DNA from 2 places in the Lacrimispora cavernae genome. Region 2 is predicted to be linked to the other one. Evidence: predicted binding sites of a transcription regulator. Region 2 holds the regulator's gene; the other holds the start of a gene.
What was found. Region 2 encodes HrcA, which represses chaperone genes, less so after heat shock. Its sites were predicted from a motif close to TGTTAGCACTCNNNNNNNNNGAGTGCTAACA; they were not measured.
Positions count from the first base shown of each region.

Region 1: a site for HrcA is predicted at 11,036-11,066, ahead of ABFV83_RS09395 (Hsp20/alpha crystallin family protein). Genes of this name have one in related genera too.

Region 1 covers NZ_CP157940.1:1,964,940-1,979,743, forward strand. Annotated here, with positions in the region: gene purM (phosphoribosylformylglycinamidine cyclo-ligase) at 1-748, opposite strand, end outside; gene purE (5-(carboxyamino)imidazole ribonucleotide mutase) at 772-1,290, opposite strand; gene ABFV83_RS09345 (methyl-accepting chemotaxis protein) at 1,533-3,353, opposite strand; gene ABFV83_RS09350 (aminopeptidase) at 3,504-5,579, opposite strand; gene ABFV83_RS09355 (calcium:proton exchanger) at 5,585-5,905, opposite strand; gene ABFV83_RS09360 (VanZ family protein) at 5,874-6,371, opposite strand; gene ABFV83_RS09365 (hypothetical protein) at 6,541-6,690, opposite strand; gene pyrE (orotate phosphoribosyltransferase) at 6,858-7,535, opposite strand; gene ABFV83_RS09375 (dihydroorotate dehydrogenase) at 7,568-8,470, opposite strand; gene ABFV83_RS09380 (dihydroorotate dehydrogenase electron transfer subunit) at 8,471-9,247, opposite strand; gene pyrF (orotidine-5'-phosphate decarboxylase) at 9,257-10,174, opposite strand; gene ABFV83_RS09390 (YkgJ family cysteine cluster protein) at 10,229-10,885, opposite strand; gene ABFV83_RS09395 (Hsp20/alpha crystallin family protein) at 11,151-11,564, shown strand; gene ABFV83_RS09400 (nitroreductase family protein) at 11,654-12,427, opposite strand; gene pepF (oligoendopeptidase F) at 12,462-14,246, opposite strand; gene ABFV83_RS09410 (GNAT family N-acetyltransferase) at 14,578-14,804, shown strand, end outside.
Region 2 covers NZ_CP157940.1:2,718,379-2,733,182, reverse strand. Annotated here, with positions in the region: gene rpsT (30S ribosomal protein S20) at 87-350, opposite strand; gene gpr (GPR endopeptidase) at 630-1,607, shown strand; gene ABFV83_RS12890 (stage II sporulation protein P) at 1,664-3,055, shown strand; gene lepA (translation elongation factor 4) at 3,675-5,489, shown strand; gene hemW (radical SAM family heme chaperone HemW) at 5,479-6,693, shown strand; gene ABFV83_RS12875 (3D domain-containing protein) at 6,812-7,534, opposite strand; gene ABFV83_RS12870 (3D domain-containing protein) at 7,731-8,315, opposite strand; gene hrcA (heat-inducible transcriptional repressor HrcA) at 8,693-9,742, shown strand; gene grpE (nucleotide exchange factor GrpE) at 9,760-10,404, shown strand; gene dnaK (molecular chaperone DnaK) at 10,474-12,336, shown strand; gene dnaJ (molecular chaperone DnaJ) at 12,431-13,567, shown strand; gene ABFV83_RS12845 (glucan-binding protein) at 13,608-14,165, shown strand.

The DNA of each region.
Region 1 (14,804 bases), 750 kb from region 2:
CGCCTCCGGTGATATGGCTGCAGGCTTTGATCACTGCCCCGCTGTCTTTTACGCTTTTTAGTGTATTTACATAAATTTTGGTAGGAGTGATCAGCGCTTCGCCAAGAGTCTTACCCAGCTCCTCATAATAGGTATCCAGGCTTTCTTTTGTCATGTCAAAGACTTTGCGCACCAGTGAGAAGCCATTGCTGTGAATGCCGGAAGAGGCAATTCCTATGAGAACATCTCCCTCTGCCACATCAGCCCCGGTAATAAGATTCTTCTCATCCACCACGCCAACTGCAAAACCGGCAAGATCGTATTCGTCCTCAGGATAAAACCCCGGCATCTCCGCTGTTTCACCGCCGATCAAAGCAGCATTGGCCTGCTTGCAGCCGTTTGCAACCCCTTTGACGATCTCCGCGATCTTTTCCGGGTAATTCCTGCCGCAGGCAATATAATCCAGAAAAAACAAAGGTTCTCCGCCTGCGCAGGCAATATCATTGACACACATTGCCACACAGTCGATTCCAACGGTATCGTGCCTGTCCATTAAAAATGCAAGCTTCAGCTTTGTGCCCACCCCATCGGTTCCTGATACCAGCGTCGGCTTTTCCATGTTTTTAAAAGCTGACATGGAAAATGCTCCTGAAAATCCCCCGATTCCTCCAAGAACCTCGGGTCTCATGGTTTCCTGCACATGCTTTTTCATTAATTCAACCGACTTATACCCGGCCTCAATGTCAACTCCTGCATTCTTATAATCCATTTTTCTCCTCGCCTCCGATTTTCTCACTTCTTCATCTGGGATAAATATTCCTGATAGCCGATCTGATCCAGTTTCTCCGCTTTTTCTGCTACCTCATTTTTTAAGTTTTCCGAGTATTCCTTCAGCCTTCCTAAAAGCTCCCCGTCATTGACTGCTAAAATCCTGGCTGCAAGGATTCCTGCATTGGTTCCTCCGCCTATAGCAACGGTTGCAACCGGAACTCCGGAAGGCATCTGTACGATAGAATAAAGAGAATCCACTCCGCCAAGGTCCGAAGTCTTCATAGGAATGCCGATTACGGGCATTGGGAACAGAGCCGCGCACATTCCAGGAAGATGGGCTGCCTTGCCTGCACCGGCAATGATGACCTTTATGCCTCTTGCTTCCCCCGTTTTGGCATATTCAAAAAATATATCCGGTTCCCTGTGGGCGGAGATCACCGTCATCTCAAACTCCACTCCCAGTTTTTTCAAAACATCTGCTGCCTGAGCCATAACAGGCATATCAGAATCACTTCCCATAACAATCGATACATTTGCCATAGTAAATTCTCCTTTTTTTGTTTGATGTGAAGATTCATTATTTGCAGTAATACATTTTATTAGTTTAATTAATAATTATCGCTTATTAATTAACTTTTACTTATTAATTATAATACAAGTTTTTTTCTGCTTCGTCAATGGTTTTCTTAAAAATTTGGCCACACCCCCATGAGGGATACAAAAAAGCGGGAGAACCGGAAAGATATCTTACTCTCTCCGGCCTCCCGCCTGACTATGTATGGTTAATACTTTCCGCCTCCAAATGAGGATGGCTCCTCAAAATAAATTGGATCAATGGTAAGAGCCGGGACCTCCTGGTCTTCTGCATAAACCGGCGTTTCCGATGGGGATTCCATGGACCTGGATTCCGTCTCTTCCTTCTTGCCACCCTCATAAAGGTCAAAGCCCTCAACAAGTCCCTTCATGATCTGGGCCTGACCTGACAGTTCTTCGCTTGCCGCAGCACTTTGCTCCGCTGTAGCCGAATTAGTCTGAACTACGCAGGATATCTGATCAATTCCCTGTGCAACCTGATCAACTGCCACCGCCTGCTTGTCAGAAGCCAATGCAATCTCTTCAATAATCGTATTAATGCGTCTGCTTCCTTCCACAACCGCCTGCATAGCCTTCGCTGTCTCAGCAGTAATTCTGGTTCCATTATCCACGGCGTGCATGCTTTCCTCAATAAGCAGCGTGGTGTTCTTTGCTGCTTCTCCGGACTTGCTTGCAAGGTTACGCACTTCATCCGCCACAACTGCAAAGCCTTTTCCGGCTTCTCCTGCACGGGCGGCTTCAACGGCCGCATTAAGCGCCAGGATATTCGTCTGGAATGCAATATCCTCAATGGCCTTTATGATCTTTCCAATTTCATTGGACTTATCACTGATCTCCATCATGGCCTGGTTCATTTCTGACATTTTTTCACTGCTCTTTGCCACATTCCTGGTTGATTCCTCTGATGTGGAACGTGCCTCTTTTGCATTCTGGGCATTGACGTTTATCTGGTTTGATATATCACTTATGGCAGCTGCAAGCTCCTGAATGGAAGAAGCCTGCTCCGTAGCTCCCTGGGACAATGCCTGGGCGCCGGAGGATACCTGTTCCGAACCATTGGCTACCAGATCCGCTGACTGGTTAATGCGGAAAAGGGCTTCGCTTAAATTATTTCTGATTCCGCACATGGCCATAAGAATCGGCTCATAATCCTGAACATACTGTTCCTGATGCTGGGATTCAATCCGAAAATCACCCATTGCCAATGATGTCAGCAAGTTGCTGATATCGTCAATCATGTTTCCAATATTGGAAATGGTGGTCCGCATGCTGTCAGCCAGAACTCCCAGCTCATCCTTTGACTGGTAGTTTAACTGGATATGAAGGCTTCCCTTTGACATTTCCACTGCCGCCTTCTCGATTTCTTTAATAGGCGCCACGATGCTCTTGGTCGTGAAAATCGAAAAGCCCAATGTAGCTAATACAGCAAGGAACTGCAAAGCGACCACTGCTATCTGGGTTATTCCTGCCGCCTTCTGAGCGTTTATATAATTGTCATTGGCTCCTTTACTGGCATCGTCACTGATTTTCACCAGATCATCCTGAACCTTGGTGAAATAAGGATCTAATGATTCAAAGAATATATCTGCTGCCTGTCTGGTCTTATTTTCCCTTGCCAGTTTAAACACCTGATCCTTAAAAGGCTGAGCCTCATTTAAGGTATTCTCGATGCTGTCCACCATGGATTGGTCTCCCTGATAGTTTTCCCTTAAAAACTGTATCTTGTTACGGAATTCTTCAAGGTCCGCCTCTGCAGCATCAATATATTCACCGGTAGTCTGTAAGTCCAGGCTCATGGTTGCATATCCTACATTTTTAGCCGCGGACTGAATATCACGTCTCATCTCAAGAGTCTGCATATCGATCTGGTGTCCGTTGTTAAAGAAATCTACAAATTTACCGTTGTTTTGCCTTAAGCTTACCATGGAAATTGTGGAAACTATTAAAAACAGCACAAGGATAGCCCCAAAAGCAAGTCCAATTCTATTACCAATCTTTAAATTCTTCACCTTTGTCCTCCAATCACTTTATCTATCCTATTTTTGTATAACTACTAAATCCATATATATCTTATCGGCAAGTCTTGCTTTTTTATAAGCATTTTAATATAATTTGTTAAATTTTTGGATATTTCTCGTTTTTTTAATTATTTTTTGCAATTAAAGTCCTGCTAAGGGAATATTTAATTCCTCCGTGCCCTCTAATACAAATCTGCCGTCATCAATAATTAAAACCCTTTCTCCGGAAACCGTGACAGCCTCTATCTTATCCAACTCCGCATAAGGTATAGTTATATCCGTATGACAGCTGAAATACGCCTTAGATACATCTTCTTTTCTGAGAATGGAAACTTCATTATCCCTGGCAATGATCTCCTTGCCATTGGGATTGTAAACAGGGCTTTCCTCCGCCCAGCTGTAACAGGTGTCGCCCACTGCAAAATGGGGTCCCATCTTTTCCACAATGAGGATTGGCAGTTTATCGATAATTCCGAACTTACGGGCCATAGCATAAGCCGTGGTATTGGTACCTATGGCAAACTCTCCCATGGGAAGGGTATCGTGGTTCTTTAAGATCACCTGTTTCACAAGGGCCTTTCCTTCCGACGGATCCTCAAAATTGCTGCAGGAATAGTCCTTTATCATACCATTTTCAAAGGTCATAACAAGATCTTTAAACTGGAAATCCGTAATATACACCGAACTGACTGCCAAAGTTCCTTCCGTTCCCGCAAGCCTTGGGGACGTAAACACTTCTCCAAGAGGAATGTTCACATCAGCCACACAGTTTTCAAACTTTGTTTCCTTATTCTTGTCTGTCAGCGGACGAAGGGCCACTTTAAGGCGGGTCCTGTTATTTCCTTTTCCCGTTACCTCCACATAATCTGCCTCATCCAGAACATCGATAACCGCCTGCTGGATTGCCTTATATTTCTCATAATCAAGGGTGTTGATTGCAATGGTCTCTTCAAATATCTTTTCAAAATCCTCCCCGATTTCCGGTACCGGAAAAGCAATGATGGTGAAGCTGGTCTCATCTCCTGGTACGTATTGATTGAGAATTCTTGAGGTTTCATTGGACATTTCCGCTGAAAGCTTTTCCTGTTTGGCATCCAGACGGTTGGCTTCCGGCTTATTCACCGGATCAAAGCCTTCTTTTCCAAAGGTTTCAAGCACTGCAGGCCCGGCAAAGGCTGCCGCCTGTTCCTTGTAGGTTTCATAAGCCACCTTTAAAACTGCCGCCTTCCGGTCTTTAAAGGCTTTATTCAGATAAAGTGCATCGTCGTAACGATGATCGTAATCATACTGTCTGTTAGGAGATGTACTGTAGTAACCGGACTTCCGGCCGGCATTGGTATTGACTGTCCAGACAGCCGCACGGCAAAGGATCACCTTAAGACCAAGCTTTTCGAAGTTCTCCATGGCATATTTCACCATGCGCTCAAAGCCCAGCTCATAACGGATCTGTACTGCTCCCTTTTTCTTTAAATCCCTTCCCATTACCTCAAATCCTTTGCGGTATCCTTCGGTATAGGTATCCGCCATAAGGCGTACCCTTTCCTCTGGCAGGGAATTTAAGAATTCTGCGGTTTTTAATTCTGAATCGGAAATATATTCGCCAAAATAATATAAATACCGAAGATCCCCTAAGTCATTCTCCCGGATGATATCCGCTGCAAAGGAAAGCGTCGGATCAAGCCCTTCCCTGACCCGGAAGGTAACCGTATGATCCGTATAATCGCTGACAAACCAGTAGATTACTTCCTTAATTTTGGAAACCTCAGGGATTTCCTCCTCAAATATGTTGTAAATTTCAATCAGCGTTTCATTTAAAATGGTAAGATCCGTAAGTCTCCACTCATGGACAAAAACAATATCCCCGCGGATCTCCTTATACAGATACGAAAGAAGCTGGCCATAGCCCTCTCCCAGCTTTGATACCGCATATGCCGGGTTCGCATAGCTCTCCTCATAATGGCCGGGTAAAATATCCTGATAAAGCTTCTGGTTCCATTCCCTTAAAGCCTCCACAGAAGCCTTTTTCTGGTCCCCGGACTGAGTAAACCGGAGATATTCCCCCATCATGGTGATGAAGGACGCTGTCCTGGCAAAATAATCACGGTAAGGTTCCGGCACCGTTTGTTCCGTTGCCATCTGCCCGATCCGCTCCATTGACAGCTCAAAGCGCTCCTTAATATCCTCATTTTCCTGTTTGAACAATACTTGATAATCCATAATCTTTACCCCTTTATTCCTATAATGATAAGCACTGTCCAAAGAATGATAAGGCCCAGACTGATCCCCATTCCTATTTTAGACAGTATGTATTTTTTTTCCTTTTCAAAGAAAGAAAGAACACCATAAACCAGTGAAAAAAGTGAAATCAACAGGCTGCAGAAGCAGACAGCTGCCACATTAAGCTGCGCCTGCCCTTCAGCCATTACGGAGCTGACGATTCCAATGATTCCAAGTATAAGTGCCCCGATCGCAAGTCCCAGGGACAGAAAGCTTCTTTTTGCAAAGGGCTTTCTAATGTAGGACACTCTTTTCTGCTTTTGCACGCCTTTTCCTCCTCATTCTCACTCTTGTATGCTGAATGATTTTATACAGGATGTATCCAAGGATACCTCCCAGTGTATTCAATAACATGTCATCTACATCAAAGCATCCCACCTTGAAAATAAGCTGGGTGGTTTCAATGCTTAAGCTGAACAGAAAGCTTAAAAGCATTGTATTAAACCAGTGGCGGCTCCTGCGGCTGATGACCGGAAGAAAGAAGCCGCAGGGCATAAAGCCAACAATATTTCCCACAATATTCAGCAGAAAGGATTCCAGGCCGACCACATGGCGGTATATAATAAAACGCCGTATTTCCTTAAACGGGGTTAAGTTGTATGCATATTCCTGCTGGACCCGGCTCCCCCTGCCGAAATAATCGGAAAAAAATAAAAAGTATGCCAAAAAGATCAGGTAAACTATAAAGATTACCCAACCCATCTTCTGCCGTTTTGTCGCATTTCTAATCATAACAGCTCCATCTATATGCGGTGCTATGGAAAACAGGTTTTCCTTAGCTGCCGCGGTATTCGCCCAATGAATATGCAAGCATATTCATTCCGCTCATTACTCGCGCCAAAAAGAGAGAGGCTGCTTATAAGCCACACCTTTCCACCAGCATCCTCTCCTATAATATCAGTTAAAATGTAATTTCAGATTTTCTCTTCAGCAAAAACGCTCCATTTATAATTGATATGGTCCCGGCGGCAATTCCTATAACGGTCATTACAATTCCAACACCAATACTTAAAGCGCCTATATTTCTCATAGTTTTATAAACTCTCTCCATACCAAGCTCTCCTTTCCTCTTTCAGCCCATGCTTCTTGGACATTAAGGTATACCCGCAGGGTGTTTCCTTATTCCTGCCCATGCTTCTTGGGCATAAAGGGATACCCGCAGGGTATTTCCTTATTCCCGCCCACGCGTTTCGGGCATAAAGGTGTCCCTGAAAGGGATTATTTTACGCCATAGATTTCGTAATAAGCGTCAATGGCCTCTTTTATACCATCATCAATAATAACTTTTCCATTATACTCCCTGTTATGCAGATATTCAATGACTTCTGCCATGGAAACGATGGCTGCTGCTTTAAATCCATACTTCTCCTGGATTTCATCCAAAGCTCCCTTGTCCCCTTTTCCCTTTTCCATGCGGTTTAAGGAAACCATAAGGCCTAAAATCTCCACATCTCCCTGGGCCTTGATAATGGGGAAAGTCTCTTCAATGGATTTTCCGGAGGTCGTTACATCCTCTATAATCACCACCCGGTCTCCATCCTTTATGGGGCTTCCGAGGAGGATACCTGCATCACCGCCATGATCCTTCTCCTCTTTTCTGTTTGAACAGTACTTGATTTCCTTTCCGTACAGCTCATGAAAAGCGATGGCAGTTGCTACGCTTAAGGGGATACCCTTATAAGCCGGCCCAAACAGAACATCAAAATCATCCCCAAAATTATCGTGGATGGCCTTTGCATAGTATTCTCCCAGTTTTTTTAGCTGCGCTCCTGTCACATAGGAACCTGCATTCATAAAAAATGGGGACTTTCTTCCACTTTTCAGTGTGAAGTCGCCAAATTTAAGGACATTGCTGTCTACCATAAATTCAATAAATTCCTGCTTATACTGTTCCATTTTTTTATCCTCTCTATCCAAAATAGTGCCTCTTACCGTACAGCTCCAATCAGTTCCCTGATATCCTCTACATGATATTTCTTCATATAATCCTCTATGCCCTTAACTACCTCTTCCGCAGCATAAGGATTCCGGAAATTGGCTGTTCCCACGGAAACAGCCGTAGCCCCTGCAAGAATAAATTCCATGGCATCCTCAGCATTCATGATTCCGCCCATGCCGATTATAGGAAGCTTCACCGCATTGGCAGCCTGATATACCATGCGCACTGCAATGGGCTTAATAGCAGGGCCTGACAATCCTCCCGTTTTATTGGCGACAGCAAAGGTGCGGCGGTTAATATCGATTTTCATACCGGTCAAGGTGTTAATGAGGGAGAGCACATCTGCGCCTCCGGCCTCAGCCGCCTTTGCCATTACCCCAATATCCGTCACGTTGGGGCTCAGCTTCATGATGACCGGCTGCTTTGCATACCTTTTAACTTCCCTTGTTATGGCTTCAACCGCTTTGGGATCCTGCCCAAAGGCGATTCCTCCCTCTTTTACATTGGGGCAGGAAATGTTGATCTCCAGCATATCCACCGGCTCATCTGCCAGCCGCTCCACAACTTCAATATAATCTTCTGTGGTCTTTCCGCACACATTGACAATGATTTTCGTATCATACTTCTTTAAAAACGGAATATCTCTCTTAATAAAAACTTCCATTCCAGGATTCTGAAGGCCGATGGCATTGATCATGCCTCCGTAGGTTTCCGCGATTCTGGGTGTCGGGTTACCGGGCCACGGCACATTAGCCACACCTTTTGTAACCACCGCGCCCAAATGATTTAAATCAATCATCTCGCTGTATTCCTCACCGGAACCAAAGGTGCCGGAAGCAGTCATAACCGGATTCTTAAGCTCCACTCCGGCCAGATTTACTTTCGTATTCATCTAAAATTCTACCTCCTCAGCCTTAAATACCGGACCATCCTTGCAGATACGCTTATTGTGAACCATGGAATGCTCGTCCACTGACTTGCTTTTGCATACGCAGGCAAGACAGGCTCCAATGCCGCAGGCCATCTTTTCCTCCAGGGAAAGATAACATTCCATTTCATTTTCAAAGGCATAGGCCTTAAGAGCCTTTAGCATGGGAGTAGGACCGCAGGCAAAAATCACATCGCCCTTTAAGCCGTTTTCCCGGATGGCATCTAAAACATTACCCTTAGTTCCGGTGCTTCCGTCCTCTGTGGCAATATAAGTATCTCCATATGGGTGAAATTCTTCATTTAAAAACAGGGCATCCCGGTATCCAAGCACCACCTGTTTCTCGCAGGGCAAATGCTTTGCCAGCTCCAGCATGGGAGGAATTCCAATTCCGCCGCCGATCAAAAATGCCTTTTTCCCTTTTCCGCCGGCTTCAAGGGGAAATCCATTGCCAAGAGGTCCCATGACCTCAACGGAATCACCTTCCCTGTAATGGGAGAACTCTTCCGTTCCTTCCCCCACAACCCGGTACACCAGCCGTAAAAGCCCCTTCTTCTTATCAGTCTCACAAATACTGATGGGGCGGGGCAAAAGCTTTGCCCCATCCTTTGTATATAGGTCAACAAACTGTCCCGGTTCTGCCTGGGCAGCGATTTCCTCTGTCTTAATCCACATGCTGTATACATCATCTCCGAGCCGTGTCTGGCTGGCAACCACTGCAATTTCCTTTACCTTTGCCATGCGATCCCCCTATAATACCCTGTTGATATCGGAAACCATATCAATAACCGCCTGTCTGGAGGCTTCACCGAAATGCTCTCCGCCAAACCGGGCGTAGCTTTCAGATTTATAGGCTGCAATAATTCCCCTGGAGGAATTTACAATAGCTCCCAGGCCGTCCTCGTTAAAGCAGGGCTTTAAATCCTCTGCCGTTCCTCCCTGGGCGCCGTATCCTGGCACCAGGAAATAGGTGTTTGGCATCAGCCTGCGGAGAATCCTGCTCATCTCCGGGTAGGTGGCCCCCACAACAGCTCCCACATTGCTGTAAGTGCCATCCATGCATTCTGCTCCCCATTCCACGACCTTTTCTGCAACCAGTTCATACAGCGGCCTTCCGTCAATCAGCTGATCCTGGAATTCACCGCTGGAAGGATTGGAGGTTTTCACAAGAACGAAAAGGCCCTTGTCTTCTTCCCTGCATACATCCACAAAGGGCTTCACGCCATCGGTCCCCAAATATGGATTGACCGTAAGGAAATCTGTACCGAAAGCAGAAAAGCTTTGGTTTCCAATCTTCACCTTACCGATGTGCGCAGTAGCATAAGCGGCTGATGTGGAACCAATATCTCCTCTCTTAGCATCTCCAATGACGAAAAGCCCCTTTTCCTGGCAATAGTTCACAGTCTTTGTATACGCTTTCAGGCCTTCGATGCCAAACTGTTCGTACATGGCAATCTGAGGCTTAACGGATGGAATCAGATCATATACATGATCAATAATTTCTTTATTGAACTGCCAAATAGCTTCCGCAGCACCTTCTAAGGTTTCACCGAATTCTTCAAATGCCTTCTTTGTAACATGCTCTGGTATATAGTTTAACATGGGGTCCAAACCTACACAGATTGGGGCCTTTGTTTTTTGAATTTTGTTTATTAACTGCCTGATCATAGCTTCCTCCTTGGATCTCTTCGCCCTTATTTTTCTCTATTCTTACCAATTCTATCATAAGAAAGAACTGGCTTCAAGCCTTTTGCCAAACTGATCGAAAAAATCCTGGTCCCTGTCATAGGGCGTAAGATAAAACTGCTTTAAAACATACATGCTGATCTTATTTGCCAACGCCTGATCCCCATCTTCTTCCATTTTCCTTTCCAGCCGTTTTAAAAAGAAATGCCAGTCTGACACGTATTTCTCATACCGCTTTGCATCAGGGGTATCAATCCATTTACGCACCTTGACCTTTGCCCTGTTTTCCCTTCTGCACTCATGCACCTGGAGAAAATATTGAAACCCCTGTTCATCATAGATCCGCCCCAATGGGAACAGACGGCAGATTCCAGGGCGGAAGCTATGAATCCCGCATCGCCCTTCCTGGTTTAAAAAACCGCACCTTTCCTCTTTTCCTCCCATTTTTAAGTTAGGCAGTACGATTCCATCCACCACATTTAGTTCCAGCTTATCTGCAAGCAGTGCCTCCAGGGTACAACGGAGATTTTCCGTCAGCCGGAAACAGTCAAGGGGATCCAGGATAACCGACTGCCCCATCCCCTGACAGCAGGCAAAACAGCCCTTGCAATCGCCGCAATCAGCCTTTACCATATCGTTTAAGCCGTATAATTTTCCATCTGAGATCTCTTTCCAATCGATTTCCCGTTTCATGAATAATATTCCTCAACTTTCTTTTTAACAAACATGGATATTCTACCATTTCCGGCCAATACATTCAATGACAGATTAATTTGTTTGTAAAAGTCAACACTTGTTTATGTGAAACCGTAAATTCAGGACTTCACAGAATTTTTACAAACTAATTAGCACTCACCTCTTGACAGTGCTGATAACGTGTGTTATATTACATGTATAACAAATAGAAATGCACCGGGTAGCCGGTGACAAATATATTACCAAAAAGGAGGAATCTTTTATGTTATTAACCAAAAGAAATAACTTATTTGATGAATTTTTCAATGATCCATTTTTTACGGATGCATATCATGACAGGCAGTCCCTGATGAAAACCGACATTGAAGACAAGGGAAACGACTATGTCATTGAAATCGAGCTTCCTGGCTATAAAAAAGAAGAAGTGCGAGCCGAATTAAAAGAAGGATATCTGACTATTTACGCGGAAACTGTTTCCGAAAATGAAGTAAAAAATCAGAAAAACTTTATCCGCAGAGAGCGTTACAGCGGTGCTGTAAAAAGAAGCTTTTATGTGGGTTCCGGCCTGAAACAGGAAGATGTCAGGGCATCCTTTGAAAACGGCATCCTGAAGCTGGTTGTTCCAAAAGAAACTCCTAAGCAGATCGAGGAAAATCACTATATTACCATTGAGTAAAATACCTTGAAAAATACGGAATAAATAAAAAGGGAAGACCCCCATTTTCAGGGTCTTCCCTTTCTTTCTGTACCAGCAGATCGATCTTATCAGCCTTTATACTCTTTCAAAAATGCCGTAGTTACATATGCCCCACTTTTATAAGACTTTTTCTCCATGGTTTCCTCTGCTTCCAGCTTAACATTCATCCACATTTCTTCTGCAGCAATAGTCAAATGAGCAAGCATGATCCCCATGCAGATTCCCCGCATGGACACAAAAGAAGATGACGGCAGGAATTCCCTGCAGGAAAATACATAGATTTTATCACGATAAACAATAAAACGCCAGGGCTGGGTATTCATGGCCGACGGAGCAAGGCGGACAGCCTTTAATATATTCTTTAAGGATTCTCCTGCTTCTTCCTTAAACACGCATAATTCCTTTAAAGGAAGCCGTTTCGCCGTTGCAGGATCACGGTAAAGCAGGGTTTTGGGATATCCAAAGGCAACTACGATTACCTGCTTTAACCCTGGCGGAGCGGACTCCGGAACCTTGGTGTTCCCCAGATAACAGGTACCAAGCCCTTTTCCTGTCATATATAAAAGAACATGCTCCAGCACATATCCTGCGTTTGCCAGATATCCCTCCTTCTCCTCGGAGTAAAACACCAGATAATAAGGAGCCTCCACCTTCCACAGTCCCTTAACAGGCAAATGCTCTTCCATATTTTCACTTATTCCCAGCTTAATCTGAATATCCCCGTACAGCCTTGGTATATTTTCCCCAAAATAAAGAATGTCCTTTAACAGCTGTTCCGGGACTTCTTCTTTCTTAAATTTTCTGATCGATCTTCTTTTAAATATCATCTGATACAGATTCATACCTGCTCCCCTCTCCTCTATCCGGCAACCGGACTTAAATAAGCCGGCTCATTTCTTCCAAAAGCCCGGCAAATACCTGGAGTGCGTCCTTTACCGGTTCAGCCGTCCCCATGTCAACGCCGCACAGCTTTAATAAGCCTATGGGAGTCATGGAATTTCCGCCGCTTAAAAATTCATAATATCCCTTGAGCGCATTCTCATCCCCCTCAAGAATCCTGCTGCTGATGGCGATGGCAGCCGAAAACCCTGTGGCATACTGGTATACGTAAAACGGTGTATAAAAATGCGGGATTCTGGACCATTCGTAATCGATTTCCTGATCAACCACCATGTCCGGGCCAAAATACTCCTCATTCAGCCTGTGATATATTTTACAAAGGACCGACCCAGTGAGCACCTCTCCTTCCCCTGCCAGACGATGAGTCTCTGCTTCAAACTCCGCAAACATTGCCTGCCGGAAAAGCGTCCCACGGAAACTGTCCATAAAATGATTCACAAGGTAAGCCCGTTCCTTTTTATCTGACGTGGTTTCCAATAGATGACGGATAAGCAGCGCTTCATTGCAGGTAGAAGCTACCTCCGCCACAAAAATCTTATATCCTGCGTCAACATAGGTCTGGTTTTTATCGGAAAACCAGCTATGGAGGGCATGCCCCATCTCATGGGCCAGAGTAAATACGCTGTCAAGAGTTCCATTAAAGTTTAAGAGCACATAGGGATGGCTTCCGTAAACTCCCCAGGAATAAGCGCCGCTCCGCTTTCCTTCATTTTCATACACATCAATCCACCGGTTGCTGAAGCCTTCTCTTAAAAGAGACAAGTATTCCTCTCCCAGGGGCTTAAGGCCCTCCAGCACCATGACCTTGGCTTCCTCAAAGGTGATTTTACGTTCTTCCCTTGAAACCATTGGTACATAAAGGTCATACATATGCAGTTCATCTACCCCAAGAGCCTTCTTTCTGATGGATACATATCCATGAAGGTTTGGCAGCCCCTCATGAACCGCTTTTATAAGATTATCATACACTTCCTCCGGAATCTCATTCTCCCCAAGAGAATGGGCTCTGGCAGAGGAATAATTTCTTGCCTTGGCGTAAAAGGCCGCCTGCTTCACATTGGAAGAAAAAGTAGCAGCCAGGGTATTGTTAAACTGGCCATAGACGCTGTACAAAGCCTCAAACGCGGACTTTCTCACCCTTCTGTCCTGTTTTTCCATAAGGGCAACATAATTTCCATGGGTTATCCTGACCGGCTGATTTTTTTCATCCATTATTTCAGGAAATTTTACATCCGCATTGTTAAACATATTAAAGATCTCGGAAGGGGCGGATGTGGCTTCCATGGATTTTGCCAGCAGGGCTTCCATAGGGGCTGATAACGTATGGGCCTTCTTCTTTAAAATAATCTCAAAGGTCCTGTCATAACGTTTAAGCTCCGGCGTGTATTTCCGGTAGCTGTCAAGGGTTTCCTCCGGTATTTCCAGGATTTCCGGTATCAAAAATGATGACAGCTCAGCCGCCTCATAGGAAAGGGACCTTGCCCTGGAGGCAAATTCCTGATATCTGGCATTGCCCGTATCTTCGTCGGATTTCTGCTTTCCGTATACGAATAATGTTTCTATCTTCAGGGATACCTCTTCATCAAACTTCAGACAGGAAAAAAGCACCTCGCCAGAATCTGCCAGATGTCCTTCATAACTTTTATAACCTGAAAGCGAGCGTTCTGTTTCACGGAACAGATCCTCCCATGCACTCTCAGACGGCAGGATGTCCGCCAGGTTCCAGGTATCGCAAACCGGTATTTCTTCTCTCTTTTTCAAATAAATCCCTCCAACTCCTTCACTTGTGTTTATTCTATCACCCAAATTTCAAAGAGACAATCAGCAATATGGAAAATATTTTATTGAATTTTGACATTTTTTTATTGTATTATATTATCGGAAGCCAAAAACGCTTCCGATAATCGGATGGGCGGTCTAAAAGACAGCCCTTTATCTTCACTTGCCTTGCAGGCTCAGATAACCTATATTATGAAAACAAAAAGATGTTTTCATAATCGGATGGACGGGGCACAGAACGCCCCTTTTATCTTCACTTGCGCTGCAGGTTCAGATAACCTATACTATACGAAAACGAACCAGGAGTCCAGCCATGAATATAATACGAACGAAAACCCCCAGCAAAACGCAAATCAGCGACTTACACCGCCTGCAGGAAACCTGCAGAAAACATGACCATATTTCTCTCACCTTTCCGATGGATGAGGACTGTATCTTTTACTTATTATACGACGAAGCCAGCCTCTTATCCGCCCTTTCCACTTTTTTTAATGATAACGGGGACTATGAATGCTGCGCTTTTACCCTTCCGCCAAACAG
Region 2 (14,804 bases):
GAAACTATTTTGCAAAAGCCTTAAAACCATATAAAAAATCCCATTCAGTGGGTTATTCTGAATGGGATAAAAGTCTGTTCTATGAATTAAGCCATTGTGTTTACAGCTTTAGAGATTCTGGATACTTTTCTGGAAGCAGTATTCTTATGATATACGCCCTTAGTAGTAGCCTTGTCGATCTCTGAGATAGCGTTTGTTAAACTTGCCTGTGCAGCAGCCTTGTCACCGGCAACGATAGCAGCCTCTACCTTCTTGATAGATGTTTTCACTTTGGATCTGATCGCTTTGTTTCTTGCAGCCTTTGTTTCATTTACTAAAATTCTCTTTTTTGCAGATTTAATGTTAGCCAATCGGTACACCTCCAATAAAATGATATATGATTATTCTTTGTTTTGCATCAAAGCCTGGACACGGACAGTTCAATGTAAACATACCTTTGTATTCTAACGAATTTCAACGCATATGTCAATACATAATTCCCGCATTTTTGCAGAAAATACCTAAGAAATGCTGGAAAGCTATGCAGGCATACCTTTATGCGCAAATAGCATGGGCAATAAAGAGAAAAGCCATACAGGCATACCTTTATGCACAAAAAGCATGGGCAGTAAAGAGGAAAGGTGGAAAAAATGGAAAACACATTTACAGTGCGTACAGACCTTGCGGTAGAAGAAAGAGAGAGTTTCCCGGGTGACGGCGGCGAAATATCGGGAGTGTCCCTGCGGGAGTGGCATCGGGCAGACAGCCATATAAAAATGACCGAGGTAAAAATTCTTGACGAGAAAGGTTCAAAAGCCATGGGAAAACCCATTGGGACCTATATTACCCTGGAGGCCGATGAACTTTCCATGAAAGACGAAGATTATCACAGAGAGGTTTCAGAGGAACTGGCAAACCAGATCGAACGCCTCCTTTCCGGGAAAAATTACCGGAAACCGGATTTTCATGTGCTGGTGGCCGGGCTTGGCAATGACTCCGTAACACCGGATTCCCTTGGACCCAGGGTCCTTAAAAATCTGCAGGTAACAAGGCATTTAAAAATCCAGTACGGAGATGATTTCTGGAAGGGAAGGACCATGCCTATAATCAGTGGGATTGTTCCTGGAGTCATGGCCCAGACAGGAATGGAAAGCGCCGAGATTTTAAAAGGGATTATAAAAGAAACAAAGCCGGATATCATCATTGCCATTGATGCGCTGGCAGCCAGAAGCGTAAAGCGGCTTGGAACCACCATACAGCTTACGAATACAGGGATCCACCCAGGCTCCGGAGTGGGAAATCACAGGCACAGCCTTACGTTTGACAGCCTGGGCGTGCCGGTCATGGCCATCGGAGTCCCTACTGTTGTAGGAGCGGCAGCCATTGTCCATGATACGGTTTCCGCCATGATAGGCGCTCTTTCAGAAAGCATGGAAACAAAGGGAATGGGGGACTTTATCGGAAAGCTGAACTCGGATGAGCAGTATGATCTGATCCGGGAATTGCTGGAGCCGGAATTCGGGCCAATGTATGTGACGCCTCCGGATATTGATGAAACAGTAAAGGAACTTAGTTTCACCATCTCCGAAGGAATCCATCTGGCATTTTTGGGACAGGAAGATTCGTAGTAAATGACAGGCATTCTGCATAGGATATTATGAATAATCTATGTGGGAAGGCGGTTATGAGGCGGAGAAACAAGGGAATTAACTGGTATATAAAAAAAATGATGCTTACAGTAAGCCTGGTACTGGCCGTTCTTCTCAGTATAAAAGAGGTTTCGGAAGCCGGAAAAAAGGCGGACTTTCATAAAGCGGAAAATTGGGCAAAAGAAGGGGCGGGTCTTGGGGCTTCCTATATCTGGAGGCACCAGTATCCGGCCGCAACATGGGAAGAAAAGGACCAGAAGGGCAACCAGTCCGGCACCCATGAAAGATCCATGATAAATGCTCTCTGTGATTTCCTTTTCAGCCAGTCCCCTCTTTACCGGTATGCCGGCAGCAGCGGCAAAGGGTCAACAGACTACGGGGAAGCGGATCCGGCTTATGAAGGATATCTGGAAAGCGGAAGATTTTATGAGGAACATAGCTTTCTTTTATATGACGGCGGTGAGGAAAGCGGTGAGGATGGAAGCATCAATGCGGGAACCCATAAGGCACAGCCGGCAGAGCAACCGCCTGCCGGGGGAGATAGGGCAGACAGCCAGGGACCGGAACAAAATCAGGCACCAGAGACCGGCCATGGGGGACCGGCGGATAAAGACCCTGCCATGACCTGTGCAACCAGCACCATATGGCCGATAGCAGGGACCCTATACCGCAAGGAGCAGCTGGCAGATTATGACTTCCTCATAAAGCATTTTTACAGCGTCCATACCTCCACAACGGCAGGCAGGGATTTAATGAAGTCAGATAAGTTCCTTTCCGAGGATTTTACCCTGGAGGGAGCAAACGATAAACCTCAGATTCTCATTTACCACACCCATTCCCAGGAGGAATTTGCAGATCACGGGCCGGATAATCCCGGTGCCACCGTAGTTGGAATCGGAAATTATCTTACGGAGCTTTTGACTGCAAAGGGCTACAATGTGATCCATGATACCTCGGTCTATGATCTGCAAAACGGTAAGCTGGACAGAAACAAAGCATATACTTATGCTCTGGATGGAATTACAGGAATCCTTCAGAAGAACCCCTCTATTGAGGTGATACTGGATGTCCACCGGGATGGGGTAAACGAGAATCTCCATATGGTAAACCAGGTCAATGGGAAACCAACAGCCCCCATTATGTTTTTTAATGGAGTCAGCCAGACGCCAAAAGGGACTATTGAATATCTTCCCAATCCTTATAGAGACCAGAATCTTGCTTTCAGCTTTCAGATGCAGCTTGATGCGGCGGCCTATTTTCCCAATCTGACCCGGAAAATATACATAAAAGGCCTTCGGTATAACCAGCATTTAAGGGCAAGATCTGCCCTGATCGAAGTAGGTGCCCAGACCAATACATACCAGGAAGCATTAAACGCCATGGAACCTCTGTCTGAAATTTTGGATATGGTGTTGCAGGGAAATTAAAAAAATGGTAATATGCTATCAGGAGTAACCGAATACAGGGTGGAACCTTCCCGCTTTTATGCCTTTATGCCATAACGAGAGGGGAGGTGGTGCCGGATATGTTTTCATTTGCAGATGTGCTATTATTTGCAACCTTTATCCTGGCCTTGCTGACTTACATAGATAAGTTAAAAAAATAGCCTACCCTGCTGCGAACAGGATAGGCGGTGTCCGTTAGGACATTGTACTGTTTTCTGGGAGCTTCCACCTTGTGTGGCGGTTATTCCTTTTGTGCTTTTAATATATCACACTGCGCATATTATTTCAAGGCTTAGTTTAGTCAAGGATTAGTTTATAAGCAGATCATTAAGAGTTATCCTCCTTTATAATAACGAGGGATCAAACTAAGCGGCTTTTGAGATACTAAAATGATACCGTTATTTTTAGCAAGGACAGCAAAACAAGCATTGCCGTTGTTTTTCCAACAGATTAGCGAGGAAAAACAACGCTATCAAGGTGGACAATCTTCTATTTTAATGGTATATTTTTAAAGATATCATAGTAATCTGGCGGATTATGCCCTTGGGATGGGGGCTGGCCGGAAAAACACCAGAAACATCAGAAAAGAGGAATTAAATATATGGCAGCTGCCCAGCAGAACAAGATACGCAATTTTTGTATTATCGCTCATATTGATCATGGAAAATCAACCCTTGCAGACAGGATTATAGAGAAGACAGGTTTGCTCACCAGCAGGGAAATGCAGTCCCAGGTCCTTGATAATATGGATTTGGAGCGGGAACGGGGAATTACCATTAAGGCCCAGGCAGTCCGGACCATTTACAAGGCCGGGAATGGCGAAGAATACATTTTTAACATGATTGACACCCCGGGTCATGTGGATTTTAACTATGAGGTTTCCAGAAGCCTTGCTGCCTGTGACGGAGCAATCCTGGTGGTGGATGCTTCCCAGGGAATCGAGGCACAGACACTGGCTAATGTTTATATGGCTCTGGACCACGATCTTGACGTATTTCCGGTTTTAAATAAAATCGATCTTCCAAGCGCAGAACCGGAGCGCGTGGTGGAGGAGATCGAAGATGTCATTGGGATTGAAGCCCAGGATGCTCCCAGGATTTCCGCAAAGACAGGAGAAAATGTGGAAGCAGTCCTGGATGCCATTGTTGAAAAGATCCCGGCTCCAAAGGGAGATCCGGATGCTCCCCTCCAGGCCCTGATTTTTGACTCCCTTTATGACTCCTATAAAGGTGTCATCGTTTTCTTCCGTGTAAAGGAGGGAACAGTGAAAAAGGGCGACAGGGTACGCATGATGGCCACCGGAGCCATAGAAGAGGTGGTGGAAGTAGGCTATTTCGGCGCAGGCCAGTTCCTCCCCTGTGAAGCATTAAGCGCCGGTATGGTAGGATATCTGACAGCCAGCATAAAGAATGTAAAGGAAACTGCAGTAGGTGATACCATTACCAATGCGGACCGGCCCTGCAAGAATCCGCTTCCAGGCTATAAGAAGGTGACCTCCATGGTTTACTGCGGCCTGTATCCTGCGGATGGAGCCCGCTATAACGATCTGCGGGATGCGTTGGAAAAGCTTCAGCTTAACGATGCTTCCCTGTTCTTTGAGCCGGAGACTTCTCTTGCCCTTGGCTTTGGTTTCCGATGCGGATTTTTAGGTCTCCTTCATCTGGAGGTCATTCAGGAGCGTCTGGAGCGGGAATATAATCTGGATCTGGTGACAACGGCACCCGGCGTTGTTTACCGTGTTTATAAAAAGAACGGCGAGAAGCTGGAGCTGACAAACCCTTCCAACCTGCCCGACCCAACGGAAATCGAATATATGGAAGAGCCAATTGTCAGCGCTGAGATCATGGTGACCACGGAATTTGTAGGCGCCATCATGACCCTTTGCCAGGAACGGAGAGGCGTGTATCTGGGCATGGAATACATGGAAGCTACCAGGGCACTCTTAAAATATGAGCTTCCTTTAAACGAGATCATTTATGATTTCTTTGATGCTTTAAAATCCCGTTCCAAGGGATATGCGTCCTTTGATTATGAATTAAAGGGCTACCAGAGATCTGAGCTTGTAAAGCTGGACATCCTGGTGAACAAGGAAGAAGTGGATGCCCTTTCCTTTATTGTCCACGCATTATCTGCCTATGACAGAGGCCGCAGGATGTGCGAAAAGCTAAAGGATGAGATTCCCAGACAGCTTTTTGAAATCCCCATCCAGGCGGCTATCGGCGGCAAGATCATTGCCCGTGAGACAGTGAAGGCCATGAGAAAGGACGTTCTTGCCAAATGTTATGGCGGTGATATTTCCCGTAAGAAAAAACTTCTTGAAAAGCAGAAAGAAGGTAAAAAACGTATGCGCCAGGTTGGTAACGTAGAGATACCACAGAAGGCATTTATGAGCGTACTGAAATTAGATGATGAATAAAAAAAGTCTTGAGATTTATGTGCATGTCCCGTTTTGTGCGCGTAAATGCGCTTACTGCGATTTCCTCTCATTTCCCGGAAACCAGCAGATGAAGCGGGAATATACAAAAAGGTTAATAGAAGAGATTAAATGCCAGAGTGCCAAAGTCAAAGAATACCAGGTGATCAGCGTATTCATAGGGGGAGGCACTCCTTCTATATTAAGTGTAGAGGACATGACAGCGGTTCTCCATTCTCTTAAGGAGGGATTTGATATCCTGGCTGATGCAGAGATCACCATGGAGGTAAACCCTGGTACGGTTACGGCTGAGTCCCTTTTCTGCTACAGAGAAGCAGGAGTGAACCGGATCAGCATGGGACTTCAGTCTGCGGATGACAAAGAGCTGCGCTATCTGGGCAGAATTCATACTTATGATGAATTCCTGAAAAGCTATCAGAGAGTCCGTATGGCAGGATTTGACAATGTGAATGTGGATTTGATCTCAGCAATTCCCGGGCAGACATTGGAATCATGGAAGAATACCTTAAAAAAGGTGACCATGCTGAAGCCGGAGCATATCTCTGCTTATAGCCTGATCGTGGAGCATGGAACTCCTTATTATGACCGGTATAAGGAAGATAGTAAGATGGAAAGCAAATCCCTGACACCGGAAGAAGCCTGTTGTCTTAAGTCCCTGCCGGATTTGCCGGATGAGGATACAGAGCGTGAAATGTATTACCTGACCAGGGGATTTCTGGCTGACCAGGGGTATGAACGGTATGAGATATCCAATTACTCCAAAAAGGGCTACGAGTGCAGGCATAACATCGGCTATTGGACAGGAGTGGAGTATCTGGGCTTAGGTCTGGGGTCTGCTTCCTATATGAATGGATGCCGTTTTCACAACACTCCTGTTTTCAATGAGTATTGCAGCGCCCGCCTGGATCAGGAGGAAGAATTTCAGAAAGTGCTTAGGCAGGAGTTTGAACAGCTGACAATAGAGGAGAAGATGGAAGAGTACATGTTTCTGGGACTGCGTCTGACGAAAGGTGTCTCGGCCCAGGGATTTGTCAGCAGCTTTGGCCACAACATCAGGAATGTTTATGGTATGGTGCTGGATGCGATGGAAGAAGAAGGCCTTATGGAGTTTAAAAACGGATATTACCGCCTGACGTACAGGGGGATCGACATCAGTAACTATGTCATGAGCCGGTTCCTGGCATAAGCCGGAGCCGTATGCTGAAAGGAAAGGGGTAAACGGTATCCTAATGGTAAGACACAGAAAAAGACGCTGTGTTTAACGATTAGAGTGCCGTTTACCCCTTTCTTTCCGGGATACAGTGCTATTGAACGAGATATACTTCCACACTTCTGGAGCCATAGGCGCGGGTTTCTCCATGGGTGTTGAAGAAAATATCAATGTGGTTTCCCTTGACCCCGCCTCCGCAATCCTCTGCCGTATAGATGACTCCGTTTATCATGATGCGGCTGCCATAGGGAATGACCCTTGGATCAACAGAAATGGTATGGTTTGCGGTTGCAATGGTTCCTGTGCTGGTACGTCCTCCCCAGCCTCCGGAGCACTTCCGGCAGGGACAGTAGGCAGTGGTTTTAAATGCGCCCAGGGAACGGAGATTAGAGCTGCTGTTTTGAAGGCTGGCGGCAGCGGCAGCGCCGACTCCATGAACTCTGGTACCGGAGAGCTTCTGGCCGGCTGTATAGGCCTCTACCAGGTAAGTGCCGTCTCCATAGGAATTCCAGGAGACCGGTATTTCAAAACCATAATTTCCGGTTCCGTTGAATACCAGATCCTCCCGGTACTTGGAGGCAGCAGTGGTAAGCTCTGCCACGATCTGCCCGTTTGACTGATTGGTAATGACAATCTTTACTTCTGCCGCAGAGCTGGGATCAGAGTTGTTAATGGCCCAGCCTCTGACACTGCTTTCGTCTGCATTGTCAATAATACCTGCTGTCTGGGCTGCCAGGGTATTCCATGCACTTATTAGGAAAAATGCCATCATTAGTAAGGTTCCTAAGAACCAGTGAATTCGTTTTGTTCTTTGCATATTACAAATACTTCCTTTCTTTCTTACAAACTGTAACATATTTTAAATATATTTATAATTATATGTAACAGAATTGTAATAAATGAGGTACAAGTAATCATTTTACACATTTTTCCAAATTTGTCAAGGTTAAGACGAAAAAAAAGCCGCAGAACAGTGAAGTGATTCGCTGTTCTGCGGTGTCATATGGCATTTCCTACCGTTCAATGACTGCAAATAATTCTTTTGTTTGTCTTCCAAAATTCAATGCTTCTGTACGGGTTGCGAAGAAAATATCTACTTTGTTTCCTTTCACGCTGCTTCCGATGTCCTCAACGGTATAGACGATGCCGTCAATCATGACCTTTGTTCCAAGAGGAAGGATCGTGATATCCGCGGATATGGTATGCTGCGGCTGCGGAATTGTTCCGGAATAGGTCCGGCACTGTTTGCCGGAGTTTTCGCTGTTCGGACAGTATGCAGTGGCGGAGAAGAGCCCCAGGGATTCTCCTTTTTCATAAACCGGCTTTGCCGGCTCTTCCGGTTTTTCCGGCTCGGTCGCTTTTTTCTTAATGCCAGGTCCGATTTCCCCAGAAACCGTCTCGGTACTGGCTGATGCCGTCTGGCTTTCCGTTTCGGTTTGTATGGTTTGGTGATCCGTTCCAGCGCTTTCGGACTGTACTTGATTCACAGTTTGGTCTTTTCCCGTAGTCTCAGCTGCAAGTGCAGTTGTAGACAACAGCAGGATACAAAGAAGTGTCAGGAATCCTGTGATACTCTTTTTCCCTGAAAAACTATTCATAATTTACCTCCAAATGGATCAAGGGGATATGCTTGCATATCCAGCTGGCGCCCGGCAAAGCGGGGCACGCTGTTCACAAGCTTAAGGTTGTAAGAAGTTTTTCTTTTAACCGGCCTCTTAATCGTGTTGTTATGGTGTCTTATTTACCATTATATTACAAAAGTGTTAAATGTCAAGAAAAAAATGTCAATAGCTTTGTAATATTTAATAGATAATTGAGGAAAAATGTACAAGCAGGTCACAAAAACTTCACCAAAAAATTTTACAGGAATGTATTGACAAAAGTAGAAAAAAAGAATATATTATGAAAAGAAGATGTTAGCACTCCCAAACGTTGAGTGCTAACAAAAAAAGACTCAGAAAGGAAGTGGGGCAGTTTGAGTGACAGGGATCAGTTGGATGAGCGAAAAGTAACTATATTAAAAGCCATCATCAAAACTTATCTGGAGACCGGAGAGCCGGTAGGTTCCCGTACCATATCAAAGTATACGGATTTGCACTTAAGCTCTGCTACCATCCGAAATGAGATGTCTGATCTGGAGGAGCTGGGATATATTGTTCAGCCCCATACCTCCGCTGGAAGGATTCCTTCTGACAGGGGTTACCGCTTTTATGTGGACCAGATCATGCAGGAAAAAGAAGAGGAAGTCACTGAAATCAAAGATATGATGTTAAAGCGGGTGGATAGGGTAGAGCTCTTATTAAAGCAGATGGCAAAGCTTCTTGCACAGAACACCAATTACGCGGCAATGATCAGCGCACCCCAGTACCACCGGAACAAACTGAAGTTCATTCAGCTTTCCAAGGTTGATGATGAAAAGCTTCTTTTGGTAATTGTGGTGGAAGGCAATATTATTAAGAACACCATGATACCCATTCATACGGAATTAGATGACGAAGGACTTCTGAATCTTAACATTCTTCTTAACAATGCCCTTAACGGGCTGACCATAGAGGAGATCAATCTTGAAGTGATCAGCAGGATGAAAGTTCAGGCAGGGTCCCACTGTGATGTGGTGGACCGGGTTCTCACCGAGGTGGCCGCAGCCATCCGGGGGGATGATGAAGACCTTCAGATTTATACCAGCGGTGCTACGAACATTTTCAAGTATCCGGAGTTAAGCGATGGTGAAAGGGCCAGTAAGCTTATCGGTACGCTGGAACAGAAGGATCTTTTACAGGGGTTGATCGATGATGTGAACAGTTCGGAGAGCGGATCCGGAATCCAGGTATATATTGGCGATGAGGCTCCTGTTAAGACAATGAAGGACTGCAGCATTGTAACCGCCAACTATGAACTGGGGGAAGGCTTAAGAGGTACCATTGGAATCATTGGTCCGAAACGGATGGATTATGAAAAGGTACTCAGCACATTGCGCAATCTCATGACGCAGCTGGATACCATTTTGAAAAAAGATGAAAGGTAAAGGGTAGAGCATTGAGCATGGAAGATGTGAAAACAGATGAGAATCTGGCAGACGAAACTGTTTATACAGAGGATGCCGTTTCCGCTGAAAAAGAAATAGAAGGCGCAGAAGCCTGCGGGGATAATGGAACCCAGGAAAATGTTCCGGAGGAAGAAACGGCTGCAGAGGATTCCAAAGAAGAATCCGGGAAAAAGGGCCTTTTCGGAAAAAAGAAAGAGAAAAAAGACCCAAGGGATGAAAAAATAGAGGAACTGACAGACCGCCTGCAGCGGTCCATGGCTGAATTTGATAATTACCGCAAGAGAACAGAAAAAGAAAAATCAGCCATGTTTGAAATCGGAGCAAAGGATATTGTTGAGCGCATCCTTCCGGTAGTTGATAATTTTGAAAGAGGCCTTGCAGCCATTTCAGAGGAGGAAAAAAAAGCTCCTTTTGCTGATGGAATGGAAATGATATACAAACAGCTTATGAAAACCCTGGAAGAGGCCGGTGTAAAACCGATTGAAGCAGTAGGAAAGCCGTTTGATCCTGATTTCCATAATGCGGTAATGCATATTGAAGATGAATCACTGGGTGAGAATATAATCTCCCAGGAGCTCCAGAAGGGTTATACCTACCGCGACACCGTGGTAAGGCATTCCATGGTGCAGGTGGCTAATTAGTTATATGGCATCAGGAAACATAAAATTGGTAATCATTTATTTTTGTTTATTAAATAGGAGGAAAAAACTATGGGCAAGATCATTGGTATTGACTTAGGTACAACAAATAGCTGTGTAGCCGTTATGGAAGGCGGTAAACCAGTTGTAATTCCCAACAGCGAAGGCGTAAGAACCACACCATCCGTTGTTGCATTTACTAAAAACGGAGAGAGGCTTGTAGGTGAGCCTGCAAAGCGTCAGGCAGTAACAAACTCTGACCGCACCATCTCTTCCATCAAAAGACATATAGGCACGGACTACAAGGTGGCTATTGACGGAAAGAATTACAGCCCTCAGGAAATTTCTGCCATGATTCTTCAGAAATTAAAGGCAGATGCAGAGGCTTATTTAGGAGAAAAAGTAACCGAAGCGGTTATTACCGTACCGGCATATTTTAACGACGCACAGCGTCAGGCAACCAAGGATGCCGGTAAGATTGCAGGCCTTGACGTAAAGCGTATTATCAACGAGCCGACAGCAGCAGCTCTGGCTTATGGACTTGATAATGAAAAAGAGCAGAAGATCATGGTATATGACTTAGGCGGCGGTACTTTTGATGTTTCCATCATTGAAATCGGCGACGGCGTCATCGAAGTTCTTTCCACCAACGGCGATACCCGTCTGGGCGGTGATGATTTCGATAACCGCGTGACTCAGTGGATGGTAGATGAATTCAAGAAGGCAGAAGGCGTTGATTTATCCGGCGACAAGATGGCAATGCAGAGATTAAGAGAAGCTGCTGAAAAGGCAAAGAAGGAATTATCCTCCGCTACCACAACCAACATCAACCTTCCGTTTATCACTGCTACCTCTGAAGGTCCAAAGCATCTGGATATGAATCTGACCAGAGCAAAGTTTGATGAGCTGACAGCAGATCTGATCGAGCGCACTGCGATCCCGGTACAGAATGCATTAAAGGATGCCGGCATTACTGCTGCTGAGTTAGGAAAAGTATTGTTAGTAGGCGGATCTACCCGTATGCTGGCTGCACAGGAAAAAGTAAAACAGCTGACAGGCAAGGAGCCTTCTAAATCCCTGAACCCGGATGAATGTGTTGCCATCGGCGCCAGCATCCAGGGCGGAAAGCTTGCAGGTGATGCAGGTGCAGGCGATATCCTGCTTCTGGACGTAACTCCCCTTTCCTTATCCATTGAGACCATGGGCGGCGTTGCTACCAGATTAATTGAAAGAAATACGACTATCCCCACAAAGAAGAGCCAGATCTTCTCCACAGCGGCTGACAACCAGACAGCGGTTGACATCCACGTGGTACAGGGTGAAAGACAGTTTGCAAGAGATAACAAGACCTTAGGCCAGTTCCGTCTGGATGGAATTCCTCCTGCAAGAAGAGGCGTTCCTCAGATCGAGGTTACCTTTGATATCGATGCCAACGGTATCGTAAATGTTTCCGCTAAGGATTTGGGAACAGGCAAGGAACAGCATATTACCATTACTTCCGGCTCCAACATGTCTGATTCTGATATTGATAAGGCAGTTAAGGAAGCGGCTGAATACGAGGCTCAGGATAAGAAGCGCAAGGAAGGCATTGACGCAAGAAACGATGCAGACTCCATGGTATTCCAGACAGAGAAAGCTCTGCAGGAAGTAGGAGATAAGATCGATGCAAACGATAAGGCATCTGTGGAAGCGGACTTAAATGCATTGAAAGAGGCCATAGGCAGAGCTCCTATTGATGAGATGACTGATGCTCAGATCGAAGACATCAAGGCCGGCAAAGAAAAACTGATGAACAGTGCTCAGGCTTTATTTGCAAAAGTTTATGAGCAGGCCCAGGCTCAGGGCGGTGCCCAGGGCGCAGGCCCTGACATGGGAGCGGAAAATGCTTCCTACCAGGACAGCGATGTAGTTGACGGAGATTACAAAGAGGTGTAAACTAGTCTGGTCAGTAGACAGGACTTTGGGAAAAGTGTTGTAGCGATACAGCACTTTTTCCCAGTTGCTTTAATCTATGAAAGGTAGACCTAAGATGGCAGAGAGTAAAAAAGATTATTATGAAACCCTGGGTATTCCAAAGGATGCGGATGATGCAGCCATTAAGAAGGCTTACAGGGTATTAGCTAAGAAATACCATCCTGACACAAATCCCGGAGATGCCGCAGCTGCTGAGAAGTTTAAGCAGGCTTCCGAGGCCTACAGTGTCCTTAGCGATCCTGATAAAAGACGCCAGTATGACCAGTTCGGTTCTGCTGCCTTTGACGGAAGCGGAGGAGCAGGCGGCTTTGGCGGCTTCGATTTCAGCGGAGCAGACATGGGAGATATTTTCGGAGATATTTTCGGAGATATCTTTGGCGGAGGACGAAGAAGCAGCGCCCAGTACAATGGGCCATCTAGGGGAGCAAATGTCAGAACCAGCATCCGCATCACCTTTGAGGATGCGATTTTCGGCTGCGAGAAGGAGATTGAGATCAATTTTAAGGAAGAGTGTTCCTCCTGCCACGGAAGCGGTGCAAAAGCGGGGACCTCACCGGTTACATGTCCGAAATGTAATGGAAAAGGAAAGATCATGTATACCCAGCAATCCTTCTTCGGCCAGATACAGAATGTTCAGACTTGTCCGGACTGCGGAGGCAGCGGGAAAATCATTAAGGAAAAATGCCCGGACTGCTATGGCAGCGGATACAATACAAAAAGAAAGAAATTTAAAGTTACCATTCCGGCAGGAATTGACAACGGACAGTCCGTGCGCCTTGCAGGTGCAGGAGAGCCGGGAACCAATGGCGGAGAGAGAGGCGATCTGCTGGTAGAGGCAGTGGTATCCAACCATCCGATTTTCAAACGCCAGGATACCAGCATTTTCTCAACAGTACCCGTTTCCTTTGCCAAAGCTGCCTTAGGCGGAACCATCCGGATCAAGACTGTGGATGGGGAAGTGGAATACGAAGTAAAGGCGGGAACTCAGACTGATACCAAGGTACGCTTAAAAGGAAAGGGTGTCCCTTCCTTGCGCAACCGGGCCATTCGCGGCGACCATTTTGTTACTTTGGTGGTTTCAGTGCCCGAACGCATGACAGAGGCTCAAAAAGAGGCGCTTCGTAAGTTTGACGAAGCCATGAACGGCACAGGCGAAGGCGACAAACATAAAAAAAAGGGAATCTTTAAATAAGGATTCCGGAAGATACATGGTTTTAAATGGAGGGGAAGGTATGGGAAGGCTTGCAAAAAAACTGGCACTGACAGTTGCTGTTATGTGGATAGCGGTTCTGTTTCCGGCTGCCGTCATGGCCGCAGACGGGCAGACTGTCCGGGAGTTTCCCGGCTGGAACGGTTCAGGTACAAAAATCAAAGGGCCTGTTGAGGGAAGTGAATCTTTTGACTACTGGGACGATGATGATGATGACGACGGCCCAGGCAGCTATAGCTGCCAGAGAGGCTGGCGCTACAGCCCTTCCGGCTGGTGGTTTCAATACAGTGACGGAAGCTGGCCATCTAACTGCTGGAAGTATATCGATGGCAGATGGTACCGGTTTAATTGGGAGGGCCATATGCTGACCGGGTGGTATGCAGATGAGGGAGGTCTTAAGTATTACTTAAATCCGGTGGATGACGGTACAATGGGTGCTATGAGAATAGGCTGGCAGATCATTGGCGGAAAAGCTTATTACTTTAATACCATGTCCGATGGCCATCTGGGAAGGCTGCTTACAAATACGACCACTCCTGACGGATATAAGGTGGGAGCTGACGGCGCATGGATTCAGTAAACTTGATTGAATGTTTTTAAAAGGTATGGCGGAAATTTTCTGCCGTACCTTTTCTTTCATTTGATTTTTATTTTTCCGGATCGTATTTTTCGTCCCGGGGCCAGGGAGATGAATCATTTTTTGCAAATGAGGAAGAGTTGGCAATCTGTCAGGAAGCAGTTTTAGAGGCAAAAAGAGATATTGATCATTAGATGGAAAACAATAAAAGATGAAACAGAAAGCTTTCATTGTAAAAAAGCAGGAGACGCACCTGACGGCTGAAATGCTTCAGCCATGAGGTGCGTCCCCTGTTTTTCATTACAAATGTTTTTTGCTTTGTAATTTGTGAAAATAGTTCCTGTTTCAATTCCAATCGCTCAGGCGGGTGTGATGGGGTGTAATGCATCAAGGAATTTCGTTTACTTGATATTTTTTTGCCCTTGCGACCGGAACGAAACAAAAGTTATTCTCATCCGTTCAATTAGTTAATGCATCAGCTACAGATTTTATTGCATCTTTTTTAAAAAAAATTATTTTTTTTGTAAAAGATGAAATAACCCTTCAAATTTCGTTGATGTTAGATGCTTGCAAGGGATTTCATTGTATGTTATGATATTTTGTGGTTTAAAGCTGAAAGAACTTCGTTCCTATACTATAATA